DNA from 2 places in the Pelomonas lactea genome. Region 2 is predicted to be linked to the other one. Evidence: riboswitches for the same ligand, from Rfam matches in the RefSeq annotation. Region 2 holds a riboswitch; the other holds the start of a gene.
The links. Region 2 has a riboswitch for S-adenosylhomocysteine ahead of metH (methionine synthase). Riboswitches for the same ligand answer to the same signal wherever they lie in the genome.
Positions count from the first base shown of each region.

Region 1 (14,398 bases), on a different contig from region 2:
ACGAGCACACGCCCAGCCAGGACGAGCTGGTGCAGCTGTTCGGCCAGCTCTACGCGGCCGACCTGATCCAGTGCGACGTGACGCCCGACGTCGCCGAGCTGTTCGAGCGCGGCGGCAAGCAGCGCCGCTCCAAGCTGATGCAGCGCTTCGCGAACCCGGTGTCGCTGCGCTTCCCGCTGGTGGACCCCGACGCGTGGCTGGGGCGTGTCATCGCCAAGGCCGGCCCGTTGAAGGGCTGGGCCGGCGTCGCGCTGTGGCTGGCCGTCGTGCTGCCGGCCGTGCTGCTGGCACCCAGCCACTGGCGCGAGCTGACCGGCAACATCAACGAGCGCCTGCTGGCCGTCGACAACCTGCTGCTGCTGGCCATCCTGTTCCCGCTGCTGAAGGCGGCCCACGAAATCGGCCACGGCCTGGTGGCCAAGCGCTTTGGCGGCGAGGTGCACGAGATGGGCGTCATGCTGCTCGTGTTTTTCCCCGTGCCCTATGTGGACGCGTCCAGCTCCGCCGCGTTCGCCAGCCGCTGGCCGCGCATGCTGGTGGGCGCGGCGGGCATGCTGACCGAGCTGTTCATCGCGGCGTTGGCCTTCTACCTGTGGCTGGCGCTGGAGCCGGGCTTCGTGCGCTCGCTGGCGTTCAACGTCATCGTGCTGGCCAGCGTGACGACGCTGATGTTCAACGCCAACCCGCTGCTGCGCTACGACGGCTACTACATCTTTGCGGACGCCATCGAGAGCCCCAACCTGGGCCAGCGGTCCACCGAGTACTGGGGCTGGCTGCTGCGCCATCACCTGTTCGGCCAGCACCAGGCCGAGCCGCCGCTGTCCACGCCCGGCGAGCGCCGCTGGTTCCTGGTCTACGCGCCGCTGGCGCTGGCCTACCGCCTCTTCGTCATGGTCAGCATCGCGATGTTCATCGCGAGCCGCTATTTCTTCATCGGCGTGCTGATCGCCGCCTGGGGCCTTGTCGCCAGCTGCCTGCTGCCGTGGGCCCGCGGCCTCAAGAAGCTGGCCGGCGACCCCGCGCTGGAGCCGCAGGCCGGCCGCGTGCGGCGAGTGCTGTGGGCGTCGGGTGCGGCGCTGGTGCTGCTGCTGTTCGTCATCCCGATGCCGCGGCATTCGGTGGCGACGGGCGTAGTCTGGCCCAGCGACAACGCGGTGCTGCGCGCGCAGGGCGCCGGCTTCTTTTCCAGGCTGCTGGTGCGGCCCGGCGCGGTGGTGCTGGAGGGACAGCCCGTCGCGGAGCTGGTGGACCCGGCGCTGGATGCACGCGTGGACGAGCAGCGCGGCCGGCTGGCGCTGGCGCAGGCCAAGCACGACGCGGCGTTCGGCGTCATCGGCATCGCGCCGGCGCGCGCGGCGCTGCTGGCCGAGGAGGTACGGCGCGAGCAGGCAGCGCTGGCGGTGCTGGAGGACGAGGCGTCTCGGCTGGTCGTGCGCGCCGAGGCCGCGGGCGTGCTGTTGCTGACGCGGCCGGATGACCTGGCGGGCCGCTTCTTCAAGCGCGGCGAGGTGCTCGGCCACCTGGACACCGCCGGCCCGCCGCGCGTGCGCGTCGTGCTGCCGCAATGGCAAAGCGCGGCGGTGCAGGGCATCGAGGTGCGTGCGCCGCAGCAGCCCGGGCAGAGCTTTGACGCCAGGCTGGTTCGCAGCGTGCCGGCCGCGGCGCGCGAGCTGCCCAGCCCCGCGCTGGGCACGGCGGCGGGCGGCGACATCCCGCTCGACCCGCACGACCCCAAGGGCTTGCAGGCGTTGCAGACGCTGTTCGAGCACGAGCTGCAGCTGGGGCAGGACATGCCCTACCGGCAGATCGGGGCACGCGTGCTGGTGCGGCTGAAGCATCCGGCCGAGCCGGTGGCGGTGAGGGCGTGGGAAGGGCTGCGGCGGCTGTTCCTGTCGCATTTCCAGCTATGAGTGCGGGGCTGGCTTCTCGGTGCTTTGACTTGTCGCCCAGGCCCAGCCGGGACGTCGCCCCGGCGGGCGACCTTCTTTTTGAGCGACCAAAAAAGAAGGCAAAAAGTCGCCCCCGACCGCGACGCCCCTGCGCTGCGCTTCGGGGTGCCCTGCGGTGCTCGCGGCTTGCAACCCCGCGCAGAACTCCCTTCGCTACGCTCCGGTCAGACAGCTGCGCGGAGTCAGTGCTTGATGCGCGCTGCGCGCGCGGTTGCAAGCCGCTGTGCTCCTCGGCGTCGCTAAAAGGGGGGTGAATGAACAGCCGAACCCCAACAGCCCGACAGCCAACAGCCAGGCCCGCAAGCCGGCTGGCGCCGGCTGCTCGGGTTGCCCCCTTGAGCACCGCCGAGCAACGCAAGACCCGAAGCCCGCGAGCGCAGCTCGCCTCGACAACTGACTCACGACGATTGTTTGAGCAGAGCGTAGCGGCGCGAGTTCGGCGTGGGGCTTCGGGGCTTGTGTTGCTCGGGCACCCGAGCGCAGCGAGGGCGGTGCGGTCGGGGGGCGTTTCTTTGCCTACTTTCTTGTCGACACAAGAAAGTAGGTCGCCCGCCGGGGCGAATTCCCGGCACGGTACTCACGCGGCAACGAGCAGTCACGCATGAGCACAGCCGCCACCCTCCCTCTGGACATCGGCGAATCCCTCGCCCACGGCATCTTCCCCGAGCGCCGCGACGTCGACGAGCCCGTGCACGACCGCTTTGCCCGCGGTGTCCTCTGGCGGCTGAAGCGCCGCCTCATCCCCGCCGTACCCACGCTTCGCAAGATGGCGCAAGCCGCCGGCGAGCTGGAACAAGAGATCCAGCAGCAGACCGACGACGAACTGCGCCGCCGCCTGTTCCGGGCCGCGCCTGCCGCCGTGCAGGCCGGCAAGGCGCAAGGCCTTGCCGAAGTGATGGCCCTCGTTCGCGAAGGCGCCCGCCGCGCGCTCAACAAGCGGCCTTTCGACACCCAGCTGATGGGCGCCGCCGTGCTGCTCGAAGGGCGCCTGGCCGAAATGCAGACCGGCGAAGGCAAGACGCTCACCGCCGGCCTGGCCGCCGCCATCGCCGGCGCTGCCGGGCTGCCCACCCATGTCGTCACCGTCAACGACTACCTCGCCCGCCGCGACTGCGAGCTGATGCAGCCGCTGTTCGGCTTCTTCGGCATGACGGCCGGCGTCGTCTGGGCCACGCTGGAGCACGAGGCCAAGCGCGTGGCCTACCAGCGGCCCATCACCTACTGCACCAACCAGAGCCTGGTGTTCGACTACCTGCGCGACCGCGTGTCAGCCGGCGGCCGCGTCAGCCCGGCGCAGATGCAGGCGCGCCTGCTGCACGGGCGGCTGCCGCAGCCGTTGTTGCTGCGCGGCCTGCACTTCGCCATCGTCGACGAAGCCGACTCCATCCTCATCGACGAGGCACGCACGCCGCTGATCCTGTCCGAGAAGCAGGGCAAGCCGCCGGATGCCACCGACTACCAGCAGGCGCTCAGGATCGCCGCGACGTTGAAGCTCGGCGAGCACTTCGGCATCGACGCCGCCCGCCACAGCCTGCATTTCGAGGCCGCCGGGCTGCCCGCGGTGCGCGAGGCAGCGGAAGGCCTCGGCGGCATCTGGGGCGTCGCGCGCGGCCGCGAGCATCTCGTCGGCCAGGCGCTGCGCGCGCTGCACCTGTTCCACCGCGACCAGCATTACGTCGTCATCGACGGCACCGTGCAGATCGTCGACGAGTACACCGGCCGCGTGCTGGAGGGCCGCAGCTGGGAGGGCGGGCTGCACCAGATGATCGAGGCCAAGGAAGGGCTGGACCTGACCGAGCCTGCGCGCACGCTGGCGCGCATCACCTTCCAGCGCTTCTTCTGCCGCTACCTGCGCCTGGCCGGCATGACCGGCACGGCCGCCGAGGTGGCGCCGGAGCTGAACCAGGTCTACCGACTCGATGTCGTGCGGCTGCCCACGCACAAGCCCGACCAGCGCATCACGCACCCACCGCGCCTCGTGCGCACGCAGGCGGCCAAATGGGCGGCGGTGCGCGAGGCCATCGCGCAGCAGCTGGCGGCCGGCCGGCCAGTGTTGGTCGGCACGCGCTCGGTGAAGGCCTCCGTCGCGCTCTCGGACGAACTGGGGCCGCGTCAGGTCCACCGGGTGCTGAACGCGCGGCAGGACCAGGAGGAAGCCGACATCGTCGCCAGCGCCGGCGAGCCCGGCGCGGTGACGGTGGCCACCAACATGGCCGGCCGCGGCACCGACATCCACCTCGACGACCGCGTGCGCGAGAAAGGCGGCCTCGCCGTGCTGCTGACCGAGTTCCACGACTCCGCGCGCATCGACCGCCAGCTCGTCGGCCGCGGCGCCCGCCAGGGCGACCCCGGCGTCGCGCTGGCCATCGTGGCGCTGGACGACGAGATCTTCACCGCCCATGCCGCCACGCTGCAGGCGCTGCTGGGCCGCCTCTTTGCCGGCCGCGACGAACTGCCCGGCTGGGCGCTGGCGCTGCTGCGCCGCGCCGCGCAAGGCCATGCCGGCCGGCTGCACGCGGCCATGCGCCGCCGCACGCTCAAGGCCGACCGCCAACTCGACAATCTGCTCGGATTCGCCGGAAACCAGATATGAGATTGCTTCCGTTCCTGCTGCTGCCCGCCGCCGCGCTGGCGCAATCGACCAAGCCCGCGGCGCCCGCCGCGCCGGCCGGCTACGACTGCCTCATCGAGCCCAACCAGCGCATCGAGATCCGCAGCCCCACGAACGCGCTCATCGACAGGATCCTCGTCGAGCGCGGCAGCGCGGTGAAGGCGGGCGATACGCTGGTGCTGCTGGACGGCAGCGTCGAGCGCGAGGCGCTGGCCGGCGCGCAGCAGCGTGCCGAGTCCGAGGCCGAGCTGCGCGTGGCCCGGGCCCGCGCCGACTACGCGCGCGAGAAGTTCCGCCGCCGCGAGGACCTGCGCGAGCAGCACTACATCACCGCGCAGGACCGCGACGAGGCGCAGGCCGAGCTGCGCGTCGCCGAGGCCGAGCTGGCGCTGGCGGTGGACAACCGCCGCCTGGCCGGCATCGAGTCGCGCCGGCTGGACGCCGTGCTGAAGCAGCGCGCGCTGAAGGCGCCGTTCAGCGGCGTCGTCACCGACCGGCTGCAGAACCCTGGCGAGCTGGCCTTCACCGGCGAGGGCTCGCGGCCCATCCTGAAGATGGCGCAGACGAACCCGCTGCGCGTGGAGGTGGTGCTGCCGGTGTCGGTGCTGGGCCAGATCAAGGCCGGCCGCCCGGCCGAGATCACGCCCGAGGCGCCGCTCAAGGGCAGCTGGCAGGCGCAGGTGAAGGTGGTGGACCGCGTGATGGACTCCGCCAGCGGCTCGTTCGGCGTGCGGCTGGAGCTGCCCAACCCGGGCGGCGACATCCCGGCCGGCGTGCGCTGCAAGGTGCGCTTCCTGTGACGAACGGCCCGCGCCGGGACGCCTCCTAGAATTCGCACCGCGCCGTGCTTCGGCGCCGTCCCGCCGAGGGGTGCTGCGACGGAGGTGAGCCCTCCGCCACGCTCGGCGCGGACGATGGATCAAGGGCGCCCTTTGTGAAAAGGGTTGTCCGTGTCTTCGTCATCTTCCGCGTCCATACGCACCATCCTGCCGCTGGCCTTCGTCACCGGCGTCAGCATGGCCGCGATGGACCTCTACCTGCCCGCCGTGCCCGCGCTGCAGACCGGCCTGGGCATCAGCGTGTCGCTGGCGCAGGCCACCGTCGCGGTCTACCTCGCCGGCCTGGCCGGCGCGCAGCTGCTGTGGGGCGAGCTGCTGAACCGCCTCGGCCCGCGCCGCAGCCTGCAGATCGGCCTGGCGCTGCTGACCGTCACCAGCCTGGGCTGCGCGCTGGCGCCGGGCATCGAGATGCTGCTGTTATTGCGCCTGTTGCAGGGCGTGGCCGCGGCGGCGGCCACTGTCGTGGCGCCCACGGTCGTGCGCGCGACGCTGGGCGATGCCGACGTCGTGCGCGGCATCGCCGCCATCTCCATGGTCGAGGCCATCGTGCCGGCGGCCGGGCCGGTGCTGGGCGTGCTGCTGCTGCAGGTGACGGACTGGCGCGGCACCTTCTGGGTGCTGGCGGCGCTGTCGCTGCTGGTGCTGCCGTGGGTCGTCCGGATCGCGCCGCGCCAGCTGCCTGGCCTGGACCTGGCCCATGACGCCAGCTACGCGGGCATCCTGCGCAATCGCCACTACGTGCGGCTGGCGCTGTCGCATGCGCTGTGCATCGGCGCGCTGCTGACCTTCCTGGCCAGCGCCCCGCAGCTGTTGCAGCACACGCTGGGCCTGGGCGGCAACGCGTTTGCGCTGCTGCAGGTGCTGGGCGTCGGGTCGTTCATGCTGGGCGCGTCGCAGTCCGGCCGGGTGGCCAAGCGGCTGGGCCATGCGCGCGCGGTGAAGCTGGGCAGCACGGTGCAGGTGGTGGCCTGCGCGCTGGCGCTGCTGACCGCGTGGGTTTCCGGGGCGCCGCCCTATGCCGTCGTGGCGGCCTACTGGATGTGCTTCTGCGGCGCGCTCGCCATCCGCGGGCCGGCCACGTTTGTCGACGCGCTGACCGTGCCGCCCGCGCAGATGGGCCGCGCGACGGCGCTGCTGGTGCTGGCGTTGCTGGCGGCCGGCGCGCTGGGCACGCAGGTCGTCGCGCCCTTCCTCGGCGACGCGGACAGCGCGGTACCGGTGTTCTGCGGCGTGCTGGTACAGCTGCTCGCCAGCGCGGCGCTGGTGTGGCGCTACCCCGTGCTGCCGGTCAAGGCCTGAGGTCCAGCGCGCGGAAGGCGCGCTTGCCCTTGTCCGCGTCCTTGCAGGCCTTCTTGCCGACCATCACGCCGCCGTCGTCGCTGAGCAGCGTGACCCGCCCGTCGGGCCAGGCGAACAGCGCCTCGGGGCGCAGCGAGCCCAGGTCGGCCTTCACGGGCGTGGGCGCGTCGCCGGCCTGGCCGCTCCAGCGGAACAGTGCGAACGTGCCGTCGTCGGCCGGCGGGCCGGCGGCAATCAGGTAGGCGTTGCCGACGCGTTCGATGGAGCGCACGCCGCGGCCGCCCAGGTCCAGCCGGATGACGGCACCGAACCGCGCCGGCCCGCGCCCGTCAACCAGCTCGGCCGGGTTCAGCAGCGGGATCAGCAGCGCCCGGCCCTGCGGGATCGGGTTGCGCAGCCCGATCAGCAGGCTGCCGTCGGCTGCGGTGGCCAGGCCCTCGATGTTGAAGCCGCCGTCCGCCTCGGCGGCCCGCGCGGCGGCGTCCGCGAGCTTCAGCGGGGCCAGCGACGGCGCGGCCAGCAGGTCATCCAGCAGCCGGGTGTACGGCTTGCCGGCCGGTGCCACCGTGTCGCCGCGGATGTCGGTGGCGAAGAAGCGGTGCCGGTCCTCGCGCAACTCGCCGCGGCTGTTGCGGGCATGCGAGCTGATCCAGTAGATGCGGTCGCCGCGCTGCGCGGCGCCTTCGAGGTCGGACTCCTTCTTCGCGCCGAGGAACTTGTCCAGGTCCACCTCGCCGACGCGCTTCGCGTGGCCCTGCCGGTAGACGGTGAGCCGGTTGTGCTCGTCGTCGGCGACGATGAAATGGCGCTCGTCCAGCGCCACCGCGGCGGAGGCGTCGCACAGGCCGTCGTAACGCGCCGGCGCGGCCTGCGCCGTGGCCGCGCCGGCCGCCACGAGCAGCAGCGCGGCCAGCGCCTTCACAGCGGTTCGGTCCGGGCCAGCAGCCAGGCCAGCGCCGGGCCGCTCACCAGCGGCTGCAGGCGTTCGCGCACGGTGGCGTGGTAGCCGTTCAGCCACGCGATCTCGTCGGCACGCAGGAGGCTGCGGTCAATGCAGTCGGTGGCGATGGGGCACAGCGTGAGCGTCTCGAATTCGAGCATCTCGCCGAAGGCGTTGTTCTCCGGCGTCTCGACGGCGACGTTGAGCACCAGGTTCTCGATGCGCACGCCCCACTGGCCCGGCCGGTACAGGCCCGGCTCGATGGACGTGATCATGCCGGGCTCCATGGCCATGGCCGGCTCCGCGATGGCCTTGCTGATGCTCTGCGGGCCTTCGTGCACGTTCATGAAATAGCCGACGCCGTGGCCGGTGCCGTGGCCGTAGTCCAGGCCATGCTCCCACAGCGGCGCGCGGGCTATCGAATCCAGCATGGGGCTCAGCGTGCCACGCGGGAAGCGGGTGCGCGACAGCGCGATGGTGCCCTTCAGCACCAGCGTGTAGTCGCGCTTCTGCGCGGCGCTGACGCTGCCGATGGGCCACACGCGGGTAATGTCCGTCGTGCCGCCAAGGTACTGGCCGCCGGAGTCGATCAGCAGCAGGCCGTCGCCGTCGATGAACGCGAACGACTCGGGCAGCGCGCGGTAGTGGGGCAGGGCGCCGTTGGCCTGCCAGCCGGCGATGGTGCTGAAGCTCAGGCCGACGAAGCCCTTGCGCTGGCGGCGTCGGGCCGACAGCTTCGCGTCGACATCCAGCTCGCTCCAGCGCTCGCCACGCGCCAGCGAGGCCTCGAACTCGGCATAGAACTCGCACATCGCCGCGCCGTCCTCGGCCATGGCGTCGCGGATGAACACCGCCTCGGCCGGCGTCTTGCGGCTCTTCAGCAGCGTGCTGGGGTTGATTTGCTCGACGACCTTGACGCCCGCCGCGGTGGCCTCGCGCAGGCCCAGCGTCACGCGGCGCGGGTCCACCAGCAGCGTGGCGCCGGCGGGCAGCGCGGCCAGCGCCGGGCGCGCCGCGTCGTAGGGCGCGAGCTGAATGCCGTCGGCGGCCAGGCGTGCGGCCACATCGGCCGGCACCTTGCCATCGGCGATGAAGAGGCGGCCGCCGGCCGCATCGAGCAGCAGGTGGGCGATGAAGACGGGGTTGCACTCCACGTCGCTGCCGCGCAGGTTCAGCAGCCAGGCCACGTCGTCGACGGTGGACACGAGGTGGTGTGTCGCGCCGATGCCGGCCATCGCGGTGCGCACGCGGGCCAGCTTGTCGGCGCGGCTGACGGCGGCCTGCGGCGGCAGGTGTTCGTAGACGGGCTCGGTGGGCAGGCCGGGGCGGTCGTCCCAGGCGGCCTGCACGAGGTCCAGGTCGGTGCGCAGCGTGATGCCCTTGCGCGCCAGCGCGGCGCGCAGCGCGTTGGCCAGCGCCAGGCCCAACACCTGGCCGTCCACGGCCAGCACTTCGCCGGGCTGCAGCTGGTTGGCGATCCAGTCGATGTAGATCGTCGACGCGCCGGAGGCCATCTTCTCCAGCTGGATGCCGCTGCCCGCCAGCTGCGCCTCGGCCTGGGCCCAGTAGCGGCTGTCGGCGAACAGCGCGGCGCGGTCGCGCGTGACGACCAGGCTGCCCACCGAGCCGGTGAAGCCCGACAGCCACTCCCGGCCCTGCCAGCGGCCGGGCAGGTACTCGGAGAGATGCGGGTCGGCGGAGGGCACCAGTACGGCATGGGCGCCGGCGGCGGTCAGGGCATCACGCAGGCGCTCAATGCGCAGGCGGGTCTCGGAGGTGCGGGTGTCCATGGTGGCGGACCTTTTCAACTGGAGCGGTGGGCGGATTTTAGGTTTGGGCGCTCAAAGCTCCGTTCGTAATGCCCACAGCTCCGGGAACAGCACCACGTCCAGCATCTTGCGCAGATAGCTGACGCCGCCGGTGCCGCCGGTGCCGCGCTTGAAGCCGATGACGCGCTCCACGGTCGTCACATGCCGGAAGCGCCACAGCCGGAACGCGTCCTCCAGGTCCACCAGCTCCTCGCCCATCTGGTAGAGGTCCCAGTGCTGCTGCGGATCGCGGTAGACGGTCAGCCAGGCCTGCTTGACGCCTTCGTCTGCGACATGCGGCTGGGTCCAGTCGCGGTCCAGGTTCGCGGCGGGCACGGCGATGCCGCGGCGGGCCAGCAACTTCAGCACCTCGTCGTACAGCGACGGCGCGTCATACGCCGCCTGCACCTGCGCCAGCAGGTCGGGCCGGTGCTCGTGGGGCTTGAGCATCGCGGCGTTCTTGTTGCCCAGCATGAACTCGATGCGCCGGTACTGCGCGCTCTGGAAGCCGCTGCTCTTGGCGAGGTAGGGCCGCACGGCCGAGTACTCGGGCGGCGTCATCGTGGCCAGCACGTCCCAGGCGTGCACCAGTTGCTCCATGATGCGCGACACGCGGGCCAGCATCTTGAAGGCCTCGTGCAGCCGGTCCGCGGCGACGTGGGCGACGGCGGCATGCAGCTCGTGCAGCATCAGCTTCATCCACAGCTCCGAGGTCTGGTGCTGCACGATGAAGAGCATCTCGTTGTGGTCGGGCGAGAGCGGCTTCTGCGCGGTCAGGATGGCGTCGAGCTGCAGGTAGTCGCCGTAGCTCATGTCGCGCGAGAAGTCGAGCTGCGCGCCGTGGTGTTCGAGGGTCTGTGTCACGGTCAGGTCACCTTGGAGCGGCTGGTGAACTGCGGCGCGTTCCACGAGCCGCTCTCGACGATGCCGGCCAGCACGTCGACGGCATGCGTCACGTCGGCGAAACCGTTGTACAGCGGCGCGAAGCCGAAGCGCAGCAGCTCGGGATCACCGGCGCGGAAGTCGCCGATGACACCCTGCGCGATCAGCGCCTGCATGACGGCGTAGCCGTCCACGCCCTGGGCCAGCGAGAACGACACCTGGGAGCCGCGCAGCGCCGAGTCGCGCGGGGTCACAATGGCTGCACCCGGCACGCGGGCCTCCACGCTGTCGATGAAGGCCTCCGTCAGCGCCAGCGACTTGGCGCGCAGCGCCTTCATGCCGCCCAGCTTCTGCGCGGCATCGAAGACGTCCAGCGCGGTGTCCAGGCCCGACATGGCCAGCACCGGCGGCGTGCCGCACTGGTACTGCTGGATGCCGGGCGCGGGCAGGTACTCGCTGTCGAAGTCGAACGGGTGGGCATGGCCCAGCCAGCCGGTCAGCGGCTGCCAGACCTGACCCTCGTGGCGCGGGTGCATCCACACGAAGGCCGGCGCGCCGGGGCCGCCGTTGAGATATTTGTAGCCGCAGCCGATGGCGAAGTCCGCCGCGCAGCCCAGCAGGTCGATGGGCACGGCGCCGGCGCTGTGCGCCAGGTCCCACACGGCCAGCGCGCCGGCCTGGTGGGCCCAGCGCGTCAGCAGGCCCATGTCGTGCATGCGGCCGGTGCGGTAGTTCACGTGCGTCAGCATCAGCACGGCGCAGCGCTCGTCCAGCAGGCCGGCGATGTCCTCGGGCGACTCGGCCAGCACCAGCTCGCCGCCGTGCGCGCGCGCCACGCTCTGCGCGATGTAGTTGTCGGTGGGAAAGTTGCTGCGCTCGCTGACGATCACGCGGCGCTGGCCCTGCTGCAGCTGCAGCGCGGCGTGCAGCACCTTGTAGAGGTTGACGGACGTCGAGTCCGCCACCAGCACCTCACCGGGCCGCGCGCCCAGCCAAGGCGCCAGCCGGTCGCCCAGGCGGCGCGGCAGGTCGATCCAGCCGGCGGTGTTCCAGCTCTTGATGAGGCCCTGGCCCCATTCCTGCTCGACGGCGCGCTGGATGCGGGCCGGCGTGGCGCGGGGCAGGGCGCCGAGGGAGTTGCCGTCCAGGTAGGTGATGCCCTCGGGCAGCTGGAACAGGTCGCGCAGGGAGCGCAGCGGGTCGGCGGCATCGAGCCGCTTCGCATCGTCGAGATTCATAGGGGCCTTTTGAGGTGTGAATCGCCCCCACGCTGGGAGGCGGTAGGGCGCAGAGCTAGGCGCAGCGCGCAGCCCAGGCTGGACGCCTGGGCCAGGGCTGCAACAACGCGCTGCGCCCTGCCGCCTCCCAGCCCGGAGGGTGAGGCCCCGCATCGGGCCAACTCGTTGTTGCAAGTGCTCGCCGGGTATTGAACCCGGCTCCGCCTTGCGCCTAGATTTGGCCCGATGCGGGGCCTCACGTGGGGGTGATTCATACCTCAATAGGCCCCAGTTCCCTCAGGATGGCGCGCACCGGGCTGGCACAGGCGCCTTGGAGTTTGAGTGGCAGGGCGATCAATTCATAGTCCCCGGCGGGCACGTCGTCCAGCACGAGGTTTTCCAGCACGCGCAGGTCCAGCCGGCGCAGTTGCTGGTGGCTGTCCAGCGACTTGGAGTCGGCCGGGTCCACGCTGGGCGTGTCGATGCCGATGAGCTTCACGCCGCGCGCGGCGAGCCAGTCGACGGCCTCGGGCGCGTAGGCGGTGAAGGCCGGGTTCCAGGTGGTGTCGGCGCGCTCGCAGACGCGCACCAGCACGCGTGGCGGCAGCGCCTGTTCGGCGTGGCGCAGGTGCTCGACGGTGATCAGCGGCGCGGCGCCGATGGCGTGGATGACGCGGCAGCGGCCCAGGTAGGTGTCCAGCGGCACGTCGGCGATGGCGGGCGCGTCGTTCGCGTAGTGCAGCGGCGCGTCGGCGTGCGCGCCCACGTGCGGCGACATCGTGACGGCGCTGAGGTTGACGGGGCAGCCCGGGGCGAGCTGCGCCGTCCAGTGCAGGCGGTAGGGTTCGTCGCCCGGGAAGATGGGTGCGTCGGGCGAGACGGTGGGAGAGATGTCCCACAGGCGAGGGGAGCTTGGCATGGCGGGCGGCACCTTAGCGTTGCCTGGCGGATCGTGGTGTCGGTTTATTCCAACTCTGCACCTGCCAGCCGCCGCCGTCCAACTCGCGCGGGCGCTCAGCGCCTGAACTTGCCGGTCTCGTCGAGGATGGCCAGGTCCACGTACTGCAGCCCGCTGTGGTCGCCGGGGCTGTAGCCCAGCTCCAGGCCGCCGAGGTCGTAGAGCTTCATGCCCTCCAGCGCGTCGCGCAGCGACTGCCGGTTCACCTTGGGGCCGGCCCGCTTGATCGCCTCCACCAGCACCTTGGCCGAGGCGTAGCCTTCGATCATGCTGGGCGTGAGCTCCAGGCCGGCTTTGCGGGCGCTGTCCTGCGCGTCCTTGATGAGCGGTTTGGCGATGGATCGCTCAGGCGGGAAGACCTGGCTGACGACGACGCCGTGGGCCACCTTGCCCAAGGACTGGATGAAACCCGCCGACGCGTTGTTGGACAGCGTCACCAGCTGCGCCGTCGAACCCCCGGCCCGCATGGCCTTCATGCCCTGCGACACGGCTTCGCCCGTGCCGACGAACAGCACGGCCTGCGGTGCCGCGGCGAGCACGCGGCTGACGACGGGGCCGAGGTCGGGCTTGTCGCGTGCGTACTTCTCATGCGCAACGGGTTTTTGCTTCGCCTTGCTCAGGCCTGCGAGGGCGCCGGTCATCGCGTCTTCGCCGAAGGAGTCGTCCACCTGCACGAGGGCGACGCGCGTCACGCCCAGCGAGCCCAGGTGTTCGATGACCCGCTCGGCCTCGCGCTGGTAGGAGGCGCGCACGTTGAACAGCCAGGGGTTCACCGGCTTGTGCAGCACCATCGCGCCGGTGGACGGCGCCACCAGCGGGATCTTGTGCTCGGCCAGCAGCGGCATGACGGCCTGGGTATGCGGCGTGCCGCGCGTCAGGAAGAGGGCGATGGTGCCCTTGTCGATCAGCGCCTTGGCGTTGGCGGCCGCAAGCTTGGGGTCGAACTTGTCGTCCAGCGACAGCAGGTTGAGCTTGTGGCCGTGCACGCCGCCCGACGCGTTGACGGCGTCGAAGTACAGCCGGGCACCCTGCGTCACCTCCTTCACGCTGCCCGCCGCGGGCCCGGTGATGCCCGCCGTCTGCCCGATCAGCAGGTCCGCCCGGGCGGAGCCCATCAGCCCTGCGGCCATCGCGGCCATCGTGATCCAGCGGTGGGCGGTGTGCGGCGCAAAAGCCATGGTGTCTTCCTTGTTCTTGTGAGTGCAACGTCAGCGGCGGAACTTGCCGGACTGGTCGATGATGGCCAGGTCCACGTAGTCCATGCCGCTGTGGTCATTGGGGCCGTAGCCCACCTCGATGCCGCCCAGGTCCAGGCGGCCCATGCCTTCCAGCGCCTTGCGCAGCGTCTCCCGGGTGGGCTTGGGGCCGGCGCGCTTGATGCCTTCCACCAGCACCTTGGCGGCGACGAAGCCTTCCACCATGCTGGGCGTCAGCTCGGTATTCACCTTGCGGGCGGCTTCCAGCGCCTCCTTGATGATGGGCTTGGCGATGGAGCGTTCGTACGGGAAGACCTGGCTGACGATGACGCCGTGGCCGGCATCACCCAGGTCCTTGATGAAACCGGCCGACGCGTTGTTGGACAGCGTCACCATCTGGGCCAACGAGCCGGCCGCGCGCAGCGCCTTCATGCCGTCCACGACCGCCGAGCCCGAGCCGATGAACACCACCGCCTGCGGTTGCGTGGCCACCACCTTGGCCACCACGGGGGCCAGTTCCGGCTTGGCGCGGTCGAACTTCTCGTGAGCGACCGGCTGCTTGTTGGTCTTGGCCAGGCCCGCGAGCGCGCCCAGCACGGCGTCCTCGCCAAAGCTGTCGTTCACCTGCACGAGGGCGATGCGGTTGATGCCGATGAGGCTGAGGTGCTCGATGGCGCGCTCGGCCTCGCGCTGGTAGGT
Region 1 is NZ_JBIGHX010000002.1:121,303-135,700, forward strand. It holds gene ACG04Q_RS04945 (hypothetical protein) at 1-1,910, shown strand, start outside; gene ACG04Q_RS04950 (preprotein translocase subunit SecA) at 2,551-4,542, shown strand; gene ACG04Q_RS04955 (efflux RND transporter periplasmic adaptor subunit) at 4,539-5,360, shown strand; S-adenosyl-L-homocysteine riboswitch at 5,420-5,498, shown strand; gene ACG04Q_RS04960 (MFS transporter) at 5,511-6,698, shown strand; gene ACG04Q_RS04965 (DUF3616 domain-containing protein) at 6,688-7,620, opposite strand; gene ACG04Q_RS04970 (M24 family metallopeptidase) at 7,617-9,428, opposite strand; gene kynA (tryptophan 2,3-dioxygenase) at 9,480-10,310, opposite strand; gene kynU (kynureninase) at 10,313-11,566, opposite strand; gene kynB (arylformamidase) at 11,817-12,464, opposite strand; gene ACG04Q_RS04990 (ABC transporter substrate-binding protein) at 12,560-13,681, opposite strand; gene ACG04Q_RS04995 (ABC transporter substrate-binding protein) at 13,712-14,398, opposite strand, start outside.
Region 1: it holds a riboswitch for S-adenosylhomocysteine, as region 2 does, so the genes downstream of both, ACG04Q_RS04960 (MFS transporter) here and metH (methionine synthase) in region 2, are expected to answer to the same signal.

Region 2 (14,398 bases):
GCGCGAACCGCTGGAGACCGGGCGCATCCTGATCTCGCGCGCCGCGCGGCAGGCCGAGTTTCCGGCGCGCTTCCAACTCGTCGCCGCGATGAACCCCTGCCCATGCGGCCACCTCGGCAACCCGCTGCGCGCCTGCCGCTGCACGCCCGACCAGGTGGCCCGCTACCAGGGCCGGCTCAGCGGCCCCTTCCTGGACCGGCTGGACGTGGTCATCGAAGTTCCGGTCATCCCGCCGCGCGAATTGCAAGACCTGGCCGCCGGGGAATCCAGCGCCGTCGTGGCGCAGCGCGTGGCAACGGCCCGCGAACGCGCCCTCACGCGGCAGGGTTGCGCCAACGCGCAGTTGCAGGCACAGGATCTGGCCACGCAGGCCACGCTGGAGCCCGCCGCCAAGGCGCTGCTGGAACGCTCGGCGGAGCGGTTGGGCTGGTCAGCCCGCAGCTTCCATCGCGTGCTGCGCGTGGCCCGCACGGTGGCCGACCTGGCCGGCATCGAGCCGATAGGCGCGGCCCAAGTGGCCGAAGCCATCCAGCTGCGCCGCGGCCTGCCCGGCGCGCCGGCGGCCTGAGCCCGAAAAAGGCGGCTCGACAGCCACGCAGCGAACGACTGAAATCCGCGCGCCCGCATGCCGCGGGCCTGACACAGGGAGGCAAAGCACTTGGACGCCACGACGCCTTATTCCATCGACCCCGCGCACGTCATCGCCGACGAAGCGGCCCTGCGCGGCCTGTTTGAACCCACGCACGCGCTGGCGCTGCAGAAATGCCAGGACCGGCTGGGCAGGCATGCACAGGACTTCGTGCATCGCTCGCCCTTCCTGTGCATCGGCACCCAGCACCGCGATGGTCGGGCCGACGTGAGTCCGCGCGGCGACCCGCCCGGCTTCGTCAAGGTGCTGGACGAGCGCACGCTGGCCATTCCCGACCGCCCCGGCAACAACCGGTTGGACAGCCTCTCCAACATCCTGGCCAACCCCAGCGTGGGGCTGATCTTCATCATTCCCGGCTATGACGAGACGCTGCGCGTGAACGGCCAGGCCACGCTGGTCACCGAGCCGTCCCTGCTGCGCAGCATGGCGGTGCAGGACCGCATTCCCACGCTGGCCATCGTGGTGCGGGTGACCGAGGTGTTCATGCATTGCGCCAAGGCGTTCCGGCGCTCGCATTTGTGGGATCCCGCGCACTTCCAGAACCGGCGCGACATGCCCTCGCTGGTGAAGATCATCCTGGACGAGACCACCGGCGCGCCGGCCGAAGCCGAGATGCGCAGGCTGGACGACGCGCTCGAGGACGCCTACCGCAAGACGATGTACTGAGCGCCCGTCACAGGCGGGTGAAGCCGTTCTCGGTCAGCCGCACCTCGTCACCCACGCGCAGGCCCGGGTCGGTGCGGCGCTCGAAGCGGCGGGTGCGGCCGTCGCGCTCCTCGATCTGCACCACCCAGACGGTGTAGCCCTTCTGGTTCTTCTCGATCTCGTTGCCGGCATAGCCGCCGCCCACGGCACCGGCCACGGTGGCCAGCTTCTTGCCATTGCCGCCACCCACCATGTTGCCGAGCAGGCCGCCCACGACGGCGCCACCCACCGCGCCCACGCCGCTGGACTCGCCACGGCGCGCCTCGGTGTGCACGTCGGTCACACGGCCGCAACCCTGGCATACCGACGGCGTCACTGCGGGCTTGGCGACGACCGGGCGCGCCGCCTCGCGGGGCGCCTCACGCGGCGTGTCGGCGGCGGCCAGGCGCTGCGGCTCCACACGCGCCGGCTCCACGGCAGCGTCCATGGGTGGCGGGCTGCTGATGGTCTGCGAGCGGCCCACCGCGTAGGCGCCGCCGAGCAGCGCGAGCACGACGGCGACGCCGGCAACGATCTGGGTGGACTTGACGCTGGGGGAGGTGGACATGGGGGACTCCGTCGTTGTTGTTGGACACCCCATGTTCACGCGCCAGATGAGCCGCCGCTTGTAGGACAAGCGGCTGACCGAATGCCGGCGTGGTATCCGGATGTTGCGTTCGTATCAGCCCAGCAGCGGCGCCAGCGCGCGGCGCGCATCGGTCTCGCTGAGGCCGCAGCGGGCGGCCCAGTCGGCCAGCTGGTCGTCGCCGATGCGACCGACGTTGAAATACGCCGCGTCGGGGTGGGCCAGGTAGAAACCGCTTACGCTGGCGGCCGGCGTCATGGCCATGCTGTCAGTCAGGCCCATGCCGATCTCGTCGGGGGCCAGCACCTTGAACAGGTCGGCCTTGGCGAGGTGGTCCGGGCAGGCCGGGTACCCCGGCGCGGGGCGGATGCCGCTGTACTTCTCGGCGATCAGCTCGTCGTTGCTCAGCGCCTCGTCCGCGGCATAGCCCCAGAACTCGCGGCGCACCCGCTCGTGCAGCCACTCGGCGGCCGCCTCGGCGAGTCGATCAGCCAGCGCCTTCAGCATGATGGCCGAGTAGTCATCGTGCGTGGCGAGGAACTCGGCCTCCTTCTTGTCCACGCCCAGGCCGGCCGTCACGGCGAACAGGCCGACGTGGTCGCCGCTCTCGGCGACGAAGTCGGACAGGCAGCGGTTCGGGCGCTTCTGGCCGTCCACGACGGGCCGCTCCGACTGCATGCGCAGGCCGTGCCACGTCATCGGCGGCTCGCTGTGGATGGCGATGTCGTCACCCGCGCGCGCGGCCGGGTACAGGCCGAACACGGCATGCGCCTGCAGCCAGCGACCGTCGATGATCTTCTTCAGCATGGCCTGCGCGTCGGCAAACACCTTGCGCGCCTCGGTGCCCACCACGGCGTCGTCCAGGATGGCGGGGTAAGGCCCAGCCAGGTCCCAGGTCTGGAAGAAGGGGCCCCAGTCGATGTACTTCGCCAGTTCGGCCAGGTCCAGGTTCTTCAGCACGCGGCGGCCGGTGAACTTCGGGGCGGGCGGCACGCGGCTCAGATCCAGCGGCGCAGCGTTGGCGCGGGCGGCAGCCAGCGTGACCAGGGGCGTCTGCTTCTTGCTGGCGTGCAGCGCGCGGGTCTTCTCGATGTCGGCCTTGAGCTCCGCGATGTAGGCGGCGGCGCGCTCGTCGCTGAGCAACTCGGAGCACACGCCCACGGCGCGCGAGGCGTCGGGCACGTAAACCACCGGGCCCTCGTAGTGCGGCGAGATCTTCACGGCCGTGTGCACGCGGCTGGTCGTCGCGCCGCCGATCAGCAGCGGCATGTGGCGCGACGCGAAGTAGTCGTCGCGCTGCATCTCGGCCGCCACGTGCTGCATCTCTTCCAGGCTGGGCGTGATCAGGCCGGACAGGCCGATGATGTCCGCGCCCTCGTCCTTGGCCTTCTTGAGGATCTCCTGGGCCGGCACCATGACGCCCATGTTGACGACCTCGTAGTTGTTGCACTGCAGGACCACCGTGACGATGTTCTTGCCGATGTCGTGCACGTCGCCCTTGACCGTGGCCATGACGATCTTGCCCTTGGGCTTCACGTCGCCGCCGGCGGCTTCCAGCTGGCGCTTCTCTTCCTCGATGTAGGGCACGAGGTGGGCCACGGCGCTCTTCATCACGCGGGCGCTCTTGACCACCTGCGGCAGGAACATCTTGCCCTGGCCGAACAGGTCGCCGACGACGTTCATGCCGGCCATCAGCGGGCCTTCGATGACGTGCAGCGGCCGGCCGCCGGTGGCCTTGATGGCTTGCCAGGCTTCTTCGGTGTCGTCGACGATGAAGTCGGTGATGCCGTGCACCAGCGCGTGGCTCAGGCGGGCGTTCACGTCACCCGCGCGCCAGGCCAGGCGGGCGGAGTCGTCCTTGCCGGCGCTCTTGGCGCGGTCGGCAATCTCGATGAGGCGCTCGCCGGCGTCGGGGCGGCGGTTCAGCACCACGTCTTCCACGCGCTCGCGCAGTTCGGCGTCCAGGTCGTCGTACACGCCCACCATGCCGGCGTTGACGATGCCCATGTCCATGCCCGCCTGGATGGCGTGGTACAGGAACACGGTGTGGATGGCCTCGCGCACCGGCTCGTTGCCGCGGAAGCTGAAGGACACGTTGCTCACGCCGCCCGACACCTTGGCGCCGGGCAGGTTCTGCTTGATCCAGCGCGTGGCCTCGATGAAGTCCACGGCGTAGTTGTCGTGCTCCTCGATGCCGGTGGCGATGGCAAAGATGTTGGGGTCGAAGATGATGTCCTCGGGGGGGAAGTCCACCTCGTCCACCAGCATGCGGTAGGCGCGCGCGCAGATCTCGGTCTTGCGGGCGAAGGTGTCGGCCTGGCCCTGCTCGTCGAACGCCATCACCACGGCCGCGGCGCCGTAGCGCTTGACCAGCCTGGCCTGGCGCTTGAACTCGGCCTCGCCTTCCTTGAGCGAGATGGAGTTGACGATGCCCTTGCCCTGGATGCACTTCAAGCCCGCCTCGATGACGCTCCACTTGGACGAGTCGATCATCACCGGCACGCGGGCGATCTCGGGCTCGCTGGCCATCAGGTTCAGGAAGCGCACCATGGCCGCCTGGCTGTCCAGCATGGCCTCGTCCATGTTGACGTCGATGACCTGCGCGCCGTTCTCGACCTGCTGGCGGGCCACGGCCAGCGCCTGCTCGAACTGGCCGGCCAGGATCATGCGGGCGAAGGCCTTGGAGCCGGTGACGTTGGTACGTTCGCCGATGTTGACGAACAGCGTGCCGGCGCCGATGGCGACGGGCTCCAGGCCGGAGAGCTTCAGGGGGGGCGGGGCGATGGTCATCGACGGACTCGTTCGGAGGTTCGATGAGCGCCGTTGGGGAGGAATCCGAGCCTGGCAGGTGAAAACCCGTCGCAGCGCTCCTCGGATGAAGCCGGGAATTCTACGCAGCCACCCCTTCGCCGTGGCTCAAGATCGGCTTGCGCCCGCCGAAGCCGCTTCAGAATTCCGCGCTTCATGGCCCTCGACCTCATTCCCCTCCCGGCGCGCACGCTGCGCGTGGGCATGACACTGCCCTACGACCTGTACGACGCCGGCGGCCAGCTGCTGTTCGCGCGCGGCCAGACGCTGCGCGACTCGCCACAGGTGCGTGGCCTCATCGACGGCGGCGCGTGGGTCAATTCGGCCGACACGATGGAATACCAGCGCGCCCGCGCCCACCGGCTGGACACACTGGTCATGCAGGGCGTGCCGCTGGCCGACATCGCCAAGGCCGACGCCAGCTTCCGGCTGGACACGCCGGCCCCCACCAAGGTCGAGCTGGGGCCGCGCGAGGCCTGGTCGGACCTGCTGCTGCACACGCACGCGCTGCTGCGCGAGGCTGCCCCGGCAGACCTGCCCGGCCGCGTGGCGCAGCTGCGCGACGCGGCGCTGAAGCGGCTGCATGCCCAGCCCGACGCGACGCTGATGCTGCTGGTGTTCGAGAGCAGCCAGGCGTACGAGGACTACAGCGCCCGCCACGCGCTGCTGACCCTGCTGCTGTGCGACCTGGTGGCCCAGCAGCTGCAGTTGCCGGCGCCGCTGCGCGAGGCGCTGCAGGGCGCCGCGCTGACGATGAACTATGGCGCCAGCGACGTGCACGACCGCATGGCCAACCAGACCGGCCCGGCCAGCCCGGCGCAGCGCCAATCCCTGCAAGCCCATGGCGACCGGGCGGCAGCCCGGCTGGCGCAGGCCGGCATCACCAACGAGGCCTGGCTGACCGCCGTGCGGCTGCACCACGACGCCGGCGCCGGCCCGCTGGCGCCGCGCGGCGACGGCGAGAAGCTGGCGCGGCTGCTGCGCCGCATCGACATCTTCGGCGCCCGGCTGTCGCCGCGCCGCAGCCGCCAGGCCATGAGCGGCGCCGCCGCCGCGCGGGCCGTGTTCCTGGACGAGCTGGGCCAGCCCGACGAGGCCGGCGCCGCCCTCATCAAGGCCGTGGGCCTGTACCCGCCCGGCAGCCTCGTTCGGCTGGCCAACGGCGAGGTGGGCATGGTCGTGAAACGGGGCTTCAGCGCCAACGAGCCGCTGGTGGCCGCGTTGATCGGCAAGAGCGGCAGCCCGCTGAGCAACCCGGTGCCACGCGACACGCGGCTGGCCTCGCAGGCCATTGCCGCCAGCCTGGCGCCGGCGGAGCTGAAGCTGCGCATCAACCTGGACGCGCTGCTGAAGCTCTAGCCGAGCATCTCGGCGTGCAGCTCGCCGGCCACGCCGTCGAACGACGTGACGCAGAAACCGTGGCCCCAGAACAGCTCACCGCAGTCGTACCAGAGCGCCACGACGTCGCAACCGCCGGCTTCGACCGTGGTCAGCGCGAACTGGACACAGAACGCCTCGGCTGACAGCGCGGGGTTCTCGAAACGGACCCGTCGGCCGTCGGCATCCACCGTCTGGCCCACGCGCCAGTCGTCGTTGTAGCTAACGAGAAACCCGTCGGCGATCCGGCGCAGGCTGCGCTCGTGCAGGGCCGGCAGGTGCGCGATGACCTGCTCCGCCAGCGCCAATGTGGTCTCCATCGCCTGGTCGTCGCGCCGGACGGTCAGCTTGAGCGAACGGGCGCCCAGCGCGGTGCTGCCATGCAGTTCGTCCGCCGTCCCGGCCAGTTCGCCCAGCACCGGGTGGCTGACGGCCAGCGGCTCCGCCGACCGCTGGGGCGCAAGCCAATGCAGCACCTGCTTCAACGCGAGACGAAGGCGGTTCCAGTTCATGAGGGCAGCGAGTATTGCAGCGCAACCGCTTGCATTCCCCCGACTGTGCATATATTCTGTGTATACACAATATGCACAGTAGCCTCTTCATCTCCCAGACGGACGCACGGCCGATGTATCTGCAGATCGTCGAGCAGATCCGCCAGCGCGTGGCCGCGGGGGACTGGCCGGCGGGGCAGGAGCTGCCGTCCATCCGCGCGCTGGCGGCGGACCTGCGCGTCAGCGTCATCACCGTCAAGCGCGCCTACCAGGACCTGGAATCGGAGGGCGTCATCGTGACCCGCCATGGCAAGGGCTCCTTCATCGCCGACGCGCAGGACGCCGCGCAGGCCGTGCACCGCGCCGAGCTGGACGCCCACCTCGCCGCCGCCGGCCGCATCGCCCGCACGCTGGGCATCGCGGAACCCGAACTGGTTGAACGCCTGCGCAACGCGCTGAACGACAAGGAGGCCGCCGAATGAAGGCCATCGAAATGAACCGCGTGCGCAAGGCGTTCCGCTTCTTCACGCTGGAGGACGTGTCGCTGGACCTGGCGCCCGGCCAGATCATGGGCCTCGTCGGCCCCAACGGCGCCGGCAAAAGCACGACGATTCGGCTGCTGATAGGGCTGCTCGCCGCCGACGCCGGCGAGATCCGCCTGCTGGGCCACGCCATGCCGCGCGAGCAGGCCGCCGCGAAGGCGCAGGTCGGCTTCGTCAGCGACGACATGCGGCTGATGCCGCACGCCACGCTGGCCTGGCACATGGACTTCGTCGCGTCCATCTACCCCGGCTGGGACGCCAGCTACGCCGCCACGCTGCTCAAGCGCTTCGGCCTGCACGCCGGGCAGACGGCGCGGCGACTGTCCAGCGGCGAGCAGGCCAAGGCGCTGCTGCTGCTGGCGCTGGCCCGCCGCCCGCGCCTGCTGGTGCTGGACGAGCCCACATCGGGCATGGACCCCGTCGCCCGCCACGAGCTGCTGGCCGAGTTCATGGACGTGCTGCGCGACGACGAGCGGTCCATCCTGTTCTCGTCGCACAACACGCTGGACGTGGAGCGCATCTCCGACCGGCTGACCTTCATCGACCGCGGCCGCGTCGTCGCGTCGGACGACAAGGAGGACTTCCTGGAGCGCTGGCGGCGCGTGCAGCTGCGCGTGGCCGGCGCCCTGCCCGACCTGCCCGAGATCGTCGGCTGCGAGCGCGACGGCGCGCTGGCCACGCTGACCGTCGACGGCTTCTCGGACGACTTCGTCGCCCGTCTGGGCCTGCCGCTGCAGGCTACGCAACGCATGAGCCTGGAGGAGATCTTCGTCGCCACCGTCATGCACAGCCGGCAAACCCAGGAGGCCCACGCGTCATGACGCCGCTCACGCGCCAGCTCATCGCCAAGGAGCTCCACACCTACCGCTGGCTGCTCGCAGGCGGCACCGCTGCGGGCCTGGCCGGCCTGCTGATGGCGGCCACCGGCGAGGTGGGTTTCAACATCGGCTTCATCGTCTGGCTGACGGCCGTCATCGCCTTGGGCGTCATGCTGGCGCTGTTCGGCGTGTCGTCGGAGCGCAAGGACAGGTCGCTGCTGTTCATGCTCAGCCTGCCGCTGTCGCCGGCCGACTACGTGCGCGCCAAACTGCTGGGGCTGCTGACGTGCTTCCTGCTGCCCTGGGGCGTGCTGAGCGCGGCGGCGCTGGGCCTCGTTGCAGCCCTGCCCGGCATCGCCGACGGCCTGCTGCCCTACGCCGTGCTGCTGTGCGCGTTCCTGCTGCTGAACTTCTCGGTGGTGCTGTGCGGCGCGCTGCACATCGCGTCGGAGGCCGCGATGGGCGGTCTCATCATCCTGACGAACATGTCGGTCTCGCTCTTCATGATGGGCGTGGGCCGCATACCGGGGCTGGGCGAACACATGCTCAAGCCCGAGCCGGTCTGGGGCGCGCCGTTCTGGTGGCTGCTGGCCGCCGAACTGGCCGCCACGCTGCTGGCGCTCACCCTGCCGCTGCTCTTCGCCGCGCGACGGCGAGACATCCTCTAGGAGGGATTCTTCATGACCACCCAACTCAACGGCGAGAGGCTGCACGCCCTCGACGCAGTGCGGAGCTTTGCCCTGTTGCTGGGCGTGGCCTTTCACGCGGCGCTGTCCTTCATCCCCGGCCTGCCGCCGGGCCTGTGGGCGATGAACGACCGCTCGCCCAGCCCGTTCCTCGCGGACGCGAGCTTCGTCGCGCACAGCTTCCGCATGACGCTGTTCTTCTTCATCGCCGGCTACTTCGCGCGGCAGCTGCACCAGCGGCTGGGCACGCGCGGCTTCTGGGCCAACCGCGGCCAGCGCATCGCGGTGCCGCTGGTGGTGGGCTGGGTGCTGCTGTTCCCGGCCATCGCGTTCGTCTGGCACCTGGGCCTGCAGAAGGTCTTCCACGGCGCGCCGCCGGCGATGCCCGAGATGCCCAAGCAACCGGGCGCGTTCCCGCTGACGCACCTGTGGTTCCTGTACCAGCTGCTGTGGCTGTACGCCGGCGCGCTGCTGCTGCGCGGCGCCGTGGTGCGGCTGGACCGGAGCCAGGGGTTGCGCGGCCTCGTCGACCGCTTAACGACCGGCGCCGTGCGCTGGCCGGCTGGTGCGTTGACGCTGGGCCTGCCACTGGCGGCCGTGCTGCTGGCGATGCCGGCGTGGTTCCCGCCGGGCGGCATTCCCACGCCCGACCAGTCGCTGCTGCCGCAGCTGCCTGCCACCGTCGGCTTCGGCACGGCGTTCGCATTCGGCTGGCTGGTGCAGCGTGCGCCGGGTGCGCTGGCCGCGCTGCGTGCCCGCTGGCTGCTGCACGGGCTGCTGGCCATGGCGTCGTCGGCCACCTGCCTGTACGTGCTGAAGACGCAGCCGCCGTTCGCCATGCCCGACACACCCAGGTTCGTGTTCGCGCTGGCCTTCGTCGCGTCCGCCTGGTGCTGGACGTTCGCCGTCACCGGCGCAGCGCTGCGTTTCCTGTCGGGCCACCACCCGGCCATCCGCTACGTCGCGGACGCGTCGTACTGGATCTACCTCGTGCACCTGCCGCTGGTGGCCGCGCTGCAGGTGTGGGTGGGCGACTGGCCGCTGCACTGGGGTCTGAAGTACCCATTCATCGTCGCCACCACGCTGGCGCCGCTGCTGCTCAGCTACCAGTGGCTGGTGCGCCCGACGCCGATTGGCCGGCTGCTCAATGGCCGCGCCTACCCGCGCCGCGGGACCGCCGCGCCGGCCGAAGCGCCGGCGCGCAACGACGACGACATCGTCGCCTCGCTGTGCGGCGTGTCCAGGCACTACGGCCCGCTGCAGGCGCTGAACAGCGTCGACCTGCAGCTCAAGCGCGGCGAGCTGCTGGCGCTGCTGGGCCCCAACGGCGCCGGCAAGTCCACCGCCATCGCACTGTGGCTGGGGCTGCAGGATGCCGACGCCGGCACCGTGACGCTGCTGGGCGGCTCGCCGCAGGAGATCGAAAGGCGCCAGGGGCTGGGCGTCATGATGCAGGACGTCGAGCTGCCGAAGGACCTCAAGGTCCACGAGCTGGTGGCCCTGTCCTGCAGCTACTACCCGCAGCCGCTGACCGTGCCGCAGACGCTGGAACGCGCCGGCATCGTCGCGCTGGCCGACCGGCGCTACGGCCAGCTCTCCGGCGGCCAAAAGCGCCAGGTGCAGTTCGCGCTGGCGATCTGCGGCCGGCCGCAGCTGCTGTTCCTGGACGAGCCCACCGTGGGCCTGGACCTGCAGGCGCGCGAGGCCATGTGGGCCCACATCCGCGCGCTGCTGCACGAGGGTTGTTCCATCCTGCTGACCACGCACTACCTCGAAGAAGCCGAGGCGCTGGCCACGCGCGTGGCCGTGCTGGCCAAGGGCCGCGTCATCGCGCAGGGCAGCGTGGGCGAGATGCGCGCGCTGGTGTCGCGCCGGCACATCCGCTGCGTGACGACGCTGCCTGGCGTCGAGGTACGGCGCTGGCCCGGCGTGCTGGACGTGAGCGGCGACCACGACCAGCTCGCCATCGTCGCCACCGACGCCGAATCGGTGGTGCGCCGGCTGCTCGCCGCCGACCCGCAGCTCTCGCGCCTGGAAGTGAAGCAGGCCGGGCTCAACGACGCGTTCCACGAACTGACACGGGAGGCCGCATGAACACGCTGACCCACGCCCACGCGGCGCCCGTGCGCCGTGCGTCGCCCTATGCCGTCGAGATGCGGCTGGAGCTCGTGCGCCTGCTGCGCACGCCGGCCTTCGCGCTGCCGATGTTTCTGTTGCCGGTGGCGCTGTACGCGCTGTTCGCGTTCGCCGTGGCCGGCGAGATGACGGCCCGCGACCCCGACGCCGCGCGCTTCATGTTCGCCGGCTTCTCGCAGCTGGCGGTGACGATGTCGGCCGTGTTCGCCACCTGCCCGTCGCTGGCACTGGAGCGCGAGCAAGGGCTGCTGACGCTCAAGCGCGCCCAGCCCGCGCCGCCCGGCGCCTGGCTGCTGGCCAAGATCGTGGCGGGCGTGGTGTGCGGCCTGCTGGCCTACCTGCCCCTGCTGCTGCTCACCGCCGCGGGCGGCCAGACCCAGCTGAGCCCCGCCCAGCTCGCCGCGATGAGCGCGGTGCTGGTGGCCGGCGCCATCCCGTTCTGCGCGCTGGGGCTGATGGTGGGGTCGCTGGCCAGCGGCTCGGCGGCACCGGCCTACGCCAACCTGCTGTACCTGCCGGGCATGTACCTGTCGGGCCTGTTCTTCCCGCTTCCAGCATCGCTGCACTTCCAGGCCCCGTTCTGGCCGCAGTTCCACCTGAACCAGCTCGTCTTCGCCGCCGGCGGCGTCGCCAAGTTCCGCTGGATCTCCGTGGAGATGGCGTTCGCGGTGCTGCTGGGTTTCACGGTGCTGTGCAGCGGCGTGACGCTGTGGCGACTCAGGCGCCGGGGCTGACTCAGCACGCCACCGCGGCCGCCGCGGCACCCACGGCCAGCAGCGCGGCGTTCACCAGCACCGTGCAGACACGCGCCCGGTTCCACACCACGTCGGCCAGCGCCGCGATGGCCACGGCCAGCCACGGCGCGTAGGCCCAGCCGACGTAGTCGCTGAGCAGCACCGTCTGCAGCCAGTTCTGCGAGAACAGGTAGCCGCAGGCCACCACGGCCGCCGCGCCCAGCAACACGAGGGTGGGGGCCAGCAGCTGCAGCGTGGCGCGCCGGCGCATGAAGGCGACGACGCCCAGCAGCGCGAACACCGCCGCGTTGCAGGCCGAGAAGATGCGCAGCTCGCGCAGCAGCGCGGCGGACACCTCGGCGTACTTGGCCTGCGCCAGCTGGCGCAGCTTCTCGGTGACGCTGCCCAGCCGGGCTATCCGATCCTCCAGCGCGCCGCGCGTGAACTCCCGCAGCTTGCGGCGGCAGGGGCAGTCAGGGTCCTGCATCTCGGCCACGGTCAGCGCCACCAGCGCACGGCGGGCGCGGTCCACCTCCTCGGCGTGCTCGCGCAGCTGCCGCTCGGCGGCCTTCGGCAGCGCCGGCTGCTGCAGGCTCTGCCAGCGCGCCTCCACCCGGCGCTGCACGTCGTGCTCGATGGCCTCGCGCGCCCAGCGCTCCACCTGCAGCGGCGCGAACCACGACAGCGCCAGCAGCCCGGCACACAGCGCAAAGCCAACGGCGGAGACGGTCAGGATCAGCGTTCGCATGGCTGCCGATGCTGCACGGCGCCCGCCGGCCTGCCAAAAGACAGGGCGTATAGGCCGTAAGGGGCGTATGGGGCGGACGTGGCGGCCCGCAGGTCGCCCGGTTCAGCCGACGGCCGAGGCGCTGCCCTGCGCGGGCTGGTGCCGAGGCGTCAGGCGACGGTCTGGAAGTGCTCCACCACCGGCGGGCCGGCGAAGAAGCTGCCGATGTGGCTGCGCCAGACGGCGAACAGCGGGCCGTTGCGGAAGCCCTCCGTGTGGTCCTCCAGCGTCTGCCATTCGATGAGCAGCACATAGCGCTCAGGCGACTCGACGCCGTGCTGAACGCTGATGCGGATGAAGCCCTTGGACTTCGACAACGCGTTGGCGATGCCGTCGCGCAGCGCGGCTTCGAAGGCGGCCTGCTGGCCGGGCTGGATGCAGAGGTCGGCGATTTCGAGAATCATGTCTGCGACTCTGCCACGCAACGCGCGCCCGGCGCTTCAGTCGGCCACTTTCAGACTGCGCCAGATCAGGTCGGTGATGAGCCGGCGGGCGCGCTCGAAGTCGTCGTCGTCGAGCTGCGGCTTGCCCATGTAGAGCGAGAACTGCGGGCCCAGGTCGGCATAGGCCTGCGTGGACGACCAGATCAGGAACATCAGGTGCGTGAAGTCCAGCCGGCGGATCAGGCCCTGGTCGGCCCAGTGCTCGAAGCGCTCCACGTCGGCGTGCAGCAGCGGCATCACCTGCGCCTTCAGCACGTCCTGGTAGCGCGGCGCGCCGGCCATGATCTCGCGGGTGAACACCGCATTGCCGCTGGGCCGCTCGCGGCTGAAGCGCAGCTTCACGTCCACGTAGGTGTGGATGGCGGCCTCGGGTTCGTCGGCGTCGGCGATGGCCGACATGTTGGCCATCCACTCGCCCATGACGCTGTCCAGCACGGCGCGGTAGAGCTCTTCCTTGCTGGGCCAGTGGTACAGCAGGTTCTGGCGCGACAGCTCCAGCGCGGCGGCAATGCTGTCGAGGCTGACGCCTTCAAATCCGAATCGGGCAAATTGGCGTTCGGCTTCGGTGAGGATGGCCTCCTGCTTGCGCAGGGTGGCGGCACGCGGCGTGCGCGTCGCGGGAACAGTCACGGTCATGCACCGGATTCTGACGTTACGCACCAAGCGCTTGCTGCGGGTTTTTACGCCTGCGTCAATTTTTACGGGGTAGTAATGTTTGGCGGTTTTCCCCTCGGAGATTCCCGTGGACCCTGCCGATCTGAAGCCCGGCCGCCTGGCCGCTGACGACTACGCGCGCAACTTCGCCGATGCGCATCCGCCGCTGAACCGCACGCAGGCCTTGATCGAGGCCGAGCGCTGCTACTACTGCTACGCCGCGCCCTGCCAGACGGCCTGCCCCACGGGTATCGACATCCCGGCGTTCATCCAGCGCGTGGCGCAGGACAACGTGCGCGGCGCGGCCGAAGCCATCCTGATGGCCAACCCGCTGGGCGGTATGTGTGCCCGCGTCTGCCCGACCGAGGTGCTGTGCGAGCAGGCCTGCGTGCGCAACACCAACGAGAGCAAGCCGGTGGAGATCGGGCTGCTGCAGCGCTTCGCGGTTGAGGGTCACTTCGCCACTCCCGGAGCCCGGCCGCTGTTCGAGCGCGGCCAGCCGACCGGCAAACGGGTCGCCGTCGTCGGTGCCGGCCCGGCCGGTCTGGCTGCCGCGCACGGCCTGGCGTGGCGCGGACACGACGTCGTGCTGTTCGACGCCGCACCAAAGCTGGGCGGCCTCAACGAATACGGCCTCGCCACCTACAAGGTCGCCGGCGGCTTCGCACAGCGCGAGATTGACTGGCTGCTGTCCATCGGTGGCATCACGCCGCGGCTGAACTGTCGATTGGGCCGCGACATCACGCTGGACGGCCTGCTGGCCGAGTACGACGCGGTGTTCCTGGGCCTGGGCCTGCAGGGCGTCAACGCGCTGGGCATCGCCGAGCCCGAACTGCCGGGCCTTCGTGATGCGGTGGACTTCATCGCCGAGCTGCGCCAGAGCGACCCGGCCCAGGTGCCGGTGGGCCGCAAGGTGGTCGTCATCGGCGGCGGCATGACGGCCGTGGACGCGGCCGTGCAGAGCAAGCTGCTGGGCGCCGAGCAGGTGACGATGGTGTACCGC
Region 2 is NZ_JBIGHX010000009.1:110,896-125,293, forward strand. It holds partial or broken gene ACG04Q_RS21575 (ATP-binding protein) at 1-568, shown strand, start outside; gene ACG04Q_RS21580 (pyridoxamine 5'-phosphate oxidase family protein) at 659-1,315, shown strand; gene ACG04Q_RS21585 (glycine zipper 2TM domain-containing protein) at 1,323-1,901, opposite strand; gene metH (methionine synthase) at 2,016-4,709, opposite strand; S-adenosyl-L-homocysteine riboswitch at 4,728-4,798, opposite strand; gene ACG04Q_RS21595 (HD-GYP domain-containing protein) at 4,884-6,086, shown strand; gene ACG04Q_RS21600 (DUF2262 domain-containing protein) at 6,083-6,616, opposite strand; gene ACG04Q_RS21605 (GntR family transcriptional regulator) at 6,730-7,077, shown strand; gene ACG04Q_RS21610 (ABC transporter ATP-binding protein) at 7,074-7,958, shown strand; gene ACG04Q_RS21615 (ABC transporter permease) at 7,955-8,623, shown strand; gene ACG04Q_RS21620 (ATP-binding cassette domain-containing protein) at 8,636-10,735, shown strand; gene ACG04Q_RS21625 (ABC transporter permease) at 10,732-11,511, shown strand; gene ACG04Q_RS21630 (hypothetical protein) at 11,513-12,259, opposite strand; gene ACG04Q_RS21635 (antibiotic biosynthesis monooxygenase family protein) at 12,409-12,702, opposite strand; gene ACG04Q_RS21640 (TetR/AcrR family transcriptional regulator) at 12,739-13,377, opposite strand; gene ACG04Q_RS21645 (NAD(P)-dependent oxidoreductase) at 13,484-14,398, shown strand, end outside.